One region of the Mesorhizobium sp. DxT genome, then DNA from elsewhere that is predicted to be linked to it. Evidence: predicted binding sites of a transcription regulator. Region 1 holds the regulator's gene; each other region holds the start of a gene.
The links. The regulator LexA, encoded in region 1, represses DNA repair genes until DNA is damaged. The targets are predictions, from matches to a motif close to TGTTCNNNNTGTGTTCNG.
Positions count from the first base shown of each region.

Region 2: the regulator LexA is predicted to act here: its motif matches at 1,407-1,424, upstream of ACVJNE_RS12220 (single-stranded DNA-binding protein).
Region 3: the regulator LexA is predicted to act here: its motif matches at 1,029-1,046, upstream of parE (DNA topoisomerase IV subunit B).

Region 1 is NZ_JBZFLJ010000005.1:53,947-56,193, forward strand. Features, by position in the region: gene ACVJNE_RS11055 (molybdopterin molybdotransferase MoeA) at 1-369, shown strand, start outside; gene lexA (transcriptional repressor LexA) at 692-1,408, shown strand; gene ACVJNE_RS11065 (ComEC/Rec2 family competence protein) at 2,068-2,247, opposite strand, start outside.
Region 2 is NZ_JBZFLJ010000005.1:283,171-285,417, forward strand. Features, by position in the region: gene ACVJNE_RS12215 (GyrI-like domain-containing protein) at 269-769, opposite strand; gene ACVJNE_RS12220 (single-stranded DNA-binding protein) at 779-1,291, opposite strand; gene uvrA (excinuclease ABC subunit UvrA) at 2,106-2,247, shown strand, end outside.
Region 3 is NZ_JBZFLJ010000011.1:106,337-108,583, reverse strand. Features, by position in the region: gene parE (DNA topoisomerase IV subunit B) at 1-958, opposite strand, end outside; gene ACVJNE_RS19630 (hypothetical protein) at 1,236-1,451, shown strand; gene ACVJNE_RS19625 (VOC family protein) at 1,472-2,005, opposite strand; gene gcvP (aminomethyl-transferring glycine dehydrogenase) at 2,117-2,247, opposite strand, start outside.

The sequences.
Region 1 (2,247 bases):
GGCAAGCCGCTGATGTTCGGCAGGCTGGGAGAAACCCGCGTTCTTGGCTTGCCGGGAAATCCGGTTTCAAGCCTTGTCTGCGCGCATCTGTTCCTGAAACCGCTGCTCGCGAACCTTGGCGGCCGCCCACATGTTGCCGACATGAGGGAAGCCGTCCTTGGCGAAGCCATGAAGGCCAATGATCACCGGCAGGATTATGTCCGCGCGGCAGCGACGCATGAGGACGGGCGCCTCGTTGCAAGGCCGTTCGCCGTGCAGGATTCCTCGATGCTGACGACACTGGCGCACGCCAACGCGCTCATCATCCGCGAACCGAACGTGGCCGCTTCGGAGGCTGGAGATGTCTGCCGCGTGCTGATGCTGCGCTGAGCGAGCGGCTTTCTAGTCGCGTTCAACGAGACGAAGATCGTGGCCGGTCGCCGCAATGTGACCCATCCGGTCGGTTCTGGACTGGATGTCCTTCAACCGCTCGATTGCAGCAGCAAGCTCCTTGTCGGAGCGGCGCAGATGTAGATCGCGCCCAGCCTGGCTTCAAACCAGCCGCTCGAGCTCTACAGTCATTTTTTCCCGCGCCACTGTCTCGGAGCCTCCTACGCATTCACGATAATTTAAGCCGTTGCGGAACACAACTGGAACAGATAGTGTTTGTTCTGGTTTTGTTTATGGACTGATTCCCAAAAGGGGCAACAGAATGCTGACGCGCAAGCAACACGAACTGCTTCTCTTCATCCATGAAAGGCTGAAAGAAACTGGCATTCCCCCTTCCTTCGACGAGATGAAGGAGGCGCTCGACCTCGCTTCCAAGTCCGGTATCCACCGCCTGATTACTGCGCTCGAGGAGCGCGGCTTCATTCGACGCCTGCCCAACAGGGCACGTGCGCTGGAAGTGCTGCGGCTGCCAGACTCGATCGCGCCGGGGCTCAATGCGGCCAAAAAGTTCTCGCCCAGCGTCATTCAAGGCAGCCTTGGCCGGGCGCCGGAACCCTCGCGCATCCAGTCTGCCAGCAATGACGATGATGCCGGTGCGGCCGTTGCCATTCCGGTGATGGGCCGGATTGCCGCCGGCGTGCCGATCGAGGCGATCCAGCACAAGACGCACTCGATCAGCGTTCCGCCGGAAATGCTTTCGGGCGGCGAGCACTACGCGCTCGAGGTCAAGGGTGACTCGATGATCGAGGCGGGCATCTTCGACGGCGACACCGTCATCATCCGCGACGGCCAGACCGCCAATCCCGGCGACATCGTGGTGGCTCTCGTCGACGATGAGGAAGCAACCCTCAAGCGGTTCCGCCGCAAGGGCGCCTCGATCGCGCTGGAGGCTGCCAACCCCGCCTACGAAACCCGCATCTTCGGCCCTGATCGCGTGAAGGTACAAGGTAGGCTCGTCGGGCTCATCCGGCGTTATTGATCGGCCATTAGACAAGGTCATGCTCGACTGAGGATGAGCATGAGCATGAGGGGTGGATTGATCGAATCCAACCTATTGGGCTCGATGCACGTCAAGGAATAGCCCGTCGGGCAGCAGGATTCCCGAGCGATGCAGACCCTCCCTCATGCTGGGGGTGCGAGCCCCCGGGTCTTGCCTTCGGCGAGCCCGAGGACAGGCTCCGCGAGCCTCGAAGGACGCACCGATCAGTGCTTTCGCTGCAAAGGCATCGCGGCAGCCGGCTGGCTGTTACTCACCTTGCGATTTCTGCCAGGGTGGAAGTCCCCTCGCCTCACGCGAATACTGCCGGTGCGCGTGCCAGGGCCGATAGGGTTCGCGGATCGCGAAACGAATGTTTGGGTAAAAAGCCGGTCTCGCGGAAGTGCGATTCCTGACACCGGCGTCTGTGCCACTGCTTGCTTCGGTTCCGCGTGTTTCGCCGGCGATGTCTTTCTCGAAAACGATCTCGGCGCTCCCGCGGCGGGCCAAATCGCGCTTGGTGATGACGGTGACGCTGCTGCCGCGACAGGGACTGTTCGCCGTTGCGTCGTCGATGACGATGAGGCTCGCATAAGAACACGCAGTCGAAGCCGTTCGTTCGCCGTCGGCGTGAACGACTATGCCGCCGCCGCCATGGCGCGCTACGCAAAGCCCTTCCCGGCACTGGAATGGCAACGCACCCTGATCATCGGCCGGGGTGGCCGAGGCGGCCCGGCGTCACCTTCCACAGGCCGTGCAACATCGCCCGCATTCGCAGCCCGCTGCCAGTTCTGGAAGGTGAAGGTGCTTGGTCGTTGGCGGTTTACGGCGAGTCTGCCGTC
Region 2 (2,247 bases), 230 kb from region 1:
ACCCCGCCGCGGAACGAAGCGCGCGAAGCTGCCAAGACTGTGGCAAGCTCAGCCGAATGACGCGGCAGCACGGTCACTTTGTCCGAACGGAAGAGACATTTCTTTACTGAGCCTGCCGGCGGACGCTGCAATCAGCGTCCCGGCTGGGCACGTGCTGCGGCTCTGTCACCGAACGCAGCCCGGCCGTTTCGCCCCAGGTTTTCCCGGCCGCAATCTCGCAGCGCCCAACGAACCTATTTGGCTGGAAAGCGGGTTAAGCCGTGCCGGTTCAGGCAGGCGAGACCGGAATGAGCAGCCGCAGCGCTGGCGGTTTCGTCAGGTCCACATCGTGCGGGTATTCTTCCCGGTGGTGAAAGTGACGCTTGTCCCAGGAAAGACTCCCGGCCTGCAGCCAGTCGATCATCCGCACATAATGCGCAACCACCTCGCCGTCGCCGACTCCATGCCAGGAACTCGCCAGCGTCATTTCAGGCAGAACAAGCGATCCGAAACCCTCAGGCAGTTCGCCTGCATCATCCATCGCAATGCCGACGAAGTAGCGGAAACCGTCCGGCCGGTCGTTCCACGACAGCCCGACGATCGGGCTGCGCCACCCGCTTTCACGTCGCGCGGCGAAGGCCTGTACATCCCGTATGACGGAATGGATCGCCCCTCGCGCCGCTTCCCCGTAGGTGCCCTGCCAATGAAGGCCGCAAAGCCGGTGCGCGGGCCGCTCGGTCAGGGCAATGCCCTGATCCGCCGCTGCGGCCTCGCTGCACAGAAGGCACATGGGAGAGCCTTAGAAAGGGATCTCGTCGTCCAGGTCGCGCGAGTATCCGCCGCCACCGCCACCGCCGCCGCGACCCTGATCGCCTGGTCCGGACTGGCCGAAATCGGAGCCGCGCCCGCCGCCCTGGGAGCCGCCGCGATCGTAGCCGACCTGGCCGCCGCCGCCCTCGCCGCGTGTATCGAGCATCTGCAGCTCGCCGCGGAACTTCTGCAGCACAACCTCGGTCGTGTAGCGGTCCTGTCCCTGCTGGTCCTGCCATTTGCGGGTCTGGAGCTGGCCTTCGAGATAGACCTTAGCGCCCTTCTTCAGGTACTGCTCGGCGACCTTGGCAAGGTTGTCGTTGAAGATGACGACGTTGTGCCACTCGGTCTTCTCGCGCCGCTCGCCGGACTGCTTGTCGCGCCATGTCTCGGAGGTGGCGATGCGAAGGTTGACGACCGGGTCGCCGGAATTGAGCCGGCGGATTTCCGGATCGGCGCCCAGATTACCCACCAGAATGACCTTGTTGACGCTACCCGCCATGACGCTCTCCTGCGCTCGTCCTAAACCTGAAATCGATGTCGCGGCACACTATCCGAACGCCCTCGCGGATTCGCCCCGCCGGCCGCCCGCTCGGCGACATCTCCACAGTTTTCGTTGTTCTTCATTTGTTCTTTACAAGAGAATGGGGCTCCTGACAATCCCGGCGGCCTCCGCGGTTCGGTCGCTGCCGGCGACGAAGAAAGCCCCGCCACGTTCGCGACGTGGTCGGGGCCGTTGAGAGCCTTTGCTCTGTCGCCGGGAGTGGATTACCGGCACGTTCTTCGGATGCGTCTCGGGTCGTCGCCCGATGATCCGACTATCTGTCAAATTGTAGGTTGATCGATAACGGGGCCGCGACGTGCGCTGGCCTTCAGGCTATCGTGGCTCCACACCGTGGTGGAGCCTGCTGGGACTGTCCGGCGGGGTCATGCCTCGTCTCCCTTTGCAGTTTCTCCTTTCGCAGACGCGCTCAAGCCTTGCCGTGTTTCCGACACCCCTTGGGCGTACGAGGACGACCGCCGAGGCGAGCTTCATCTGACCGGGAGAGCATGACTCCGCCCTGCCCCAACGTCAACCGTCGACGCCGGCACGGCAACAATTCGTGATCGCCAGTGGCCGCGTCCTCCTGCCAACGGATTGTCAGGAGCTGTTCGCTCTCTGTTCTTTCTGCTTGCCCTGTGCGCGAAAACGCGTGAAAAGCCAGAGGCGGTTTTCCGGAGGCCGCCGGCCTCGACGGACGGCACCAACAACACCATATCCGGGGTCTGGCCGGCTACGATGCCGGCCGTTCTGATGTAAGGCGGCACACGGGACCATGGCGGACCAGAAATTCATCTCCATTCGCGGCGCGCGCGAGCACAATCTCAAGAATGTCGATCTCGACCTGCCGCGCGACCAGTTGATCGTCATGACCGGCCTGTCCGGCTCGGGCAAGTCGTCGCTCGCCTTCGACACCA
Region 3 (2,247 bases), on a different contig from region 1:
AGGAGTTCAGGAAGCCGTCGCCGCCATACCAGGTGACCGCCCATTCCATGGAGCCGTGGCCGCCCTGCTTCTCGCTCTTGCCGGCGAAGATTTCGCGGGTTACCTGGAAGTCGGAGCCGAGCGATGCGGCCAGATAATCCTTCAATCCGCCGGGAAAGTGAAAGACGGCCTTGGCCGGCGTCTCATCCTTTTCCGGGATCAATGCCGGGTCGCACGACCAGCGGATTTCCACGCCGCCGAAGAGATAGGCCTTGGAGCGGGCCATACGGTAGAGCCGCGCCGGCTCGAACTTCGCGTTCTTGCCGAATATGTCCGCGTCGGGATGGAAGCGGGTGCGGGTGCCGCGCCGGTTGTGCACGTCGCCGAGGTTTTCCAGCGGCCCCTGCGGCACGCCGCGCGAGAAGCGCTGACGGTAGAGCTTGCGGCCGCGCGCGACCTCGACTTCGAGCACGTCGGACAGCGCGTTGACGACCGAGACGCCGACGCCGTGCAGGCCGCCGGAGGTTTCGTAGACCTTGGAGTCGAATTTGCCGCCGGCGTGCAGCGTCGTCATGATGACTTCGAGCGCCGACTTGTCCTTGAACTTCGGGTGCGGGTCGACCGGTATACCGCGGCCGTTGTCGGTGACGGTGATGAAGCCTTCGGCGTCCAGCTCGACCTCGATGAAGGTCGCATGGCCGGCGACCGCCTCGTCCATCGAATTGTCGATCACCTCGGCGAAGAGGTGGTGAAGCGCCTTCTCGTCGGTGCCGCCGATATACATACCCGGCCGGCGCCGCACCGGCTCCAGCCCTTCCAGAACCTCGATGTCGGCCGCGCTGTAGCCTTCGCTGCCATCCTTCTGCTGCGGCTGCTTTGCTTTGGCGGCCTGAACCAGCGGGTCGACCGGGCGTGCAGGCGCGCGCTGCGCGGTCGGGCCGTCGGCTAGGTTGGCGAAGAGATCGTTTGCGTCGTCCATGAATGCCTGTCGTTCGATATGCCGCGAATCACTGCCGATACTGCCACGGTTCGGCGGTCAAGGCGACGGGAGTTCCTGATACGTTCGCGGCCGGGGCCGCGGTCGTGTCGAATGGCTCCAATTTTACGGATCGGTCTTACCGAAGGCTAACCAGCCTGACGAATAAGCCCGTTTTGTGCCGCTTCAGGGGGCGAATTTGTTCAGCTTTCGCCTCCAGCTTCGCCCGTAACACAAAAATGGTGGAAGTGCAGGGGCAGAGGCTTTGAAACACGCGACTATGGCAACGATTGGAACCGGCTCGGGAGCGAGCACAGGCGGTGCAACGCAGTTTGGCGGGTTGCCACGCTGGTTGCGGCTGGTGCTGGTCTTCACCGCTGCTTTCGCGCTGGCGTTTGGCGTGGCGCGGCTGGCGCGTGCGGAAGCCGGCGTCACATTCGCAAAATCGCATATGCCGGCACATGCGTCGCCCGCCGAGGGCGAGCCGATCGCCTAGCGACGACCGGCCCGCCGGTTTCAGCCTTCGAAGGCTGAGCGCAGCATCGCGATGTCGAACTTCTTCATCTGCAGGAACGCAGCCGTGACGCGCGCAACCTTGGCCGCGTCGGTATCCTGCATCATCTCCAGCAGCGCGTTCGGCACCACCTGCCACGACAGGCCGAACCTGTCCTTGACCCAGCCGCATGGCCCTTCCTGGCCGCCTTCGCTGAGCCTGGCCCAGTAGTAGTCGACCTCTTCCTGGTCTGCGCACGGAATCTGGAACGAGATCGCTTCATCGAAGGTGAAGTGCGGCCCGCCATTGAGGCCTACGAAATCCTGGCCGTCGAGCGTGAACGCCACGGTCATCACGGCGCCTTCTTCCTTGCCGTGGATTTCCTTGCCTTCGGAGCCGTAGCGGCTGATCGTCCTGATGTGTGAGTTGGGGAAGATCGAGACGTAGAAGTTGGCGGCGTCCTCCGCCTTGTCGTCGAACCAGAGACAGGGCGTGATGTGGCGCAGAGGGCTGTTCCTGTCCTTCGCGACGGGGCGTGGCGCGGTATGGGTTTCCATGGGGTTTTCTCCTCATCCTCGCATGGGTTGAAAGGGCAGAAGCGTCTTGCCCCTGCCACCCGAGGACGTATCGCCGCCTGTCAGTCCGACAGGCGGCGGGAGAAATTCTGCTCAGCTCGCCAGCGCTTCCACCGGCGGGCAGGCGCAGACGAGGTTGCGGTCGCCGCCGACATTGTCGATGCGGGAGACCGGCGGCCAGTATTTTGCGGCGAAGTCCGTTTCGCCAGCGGGGAAGGCTGCGA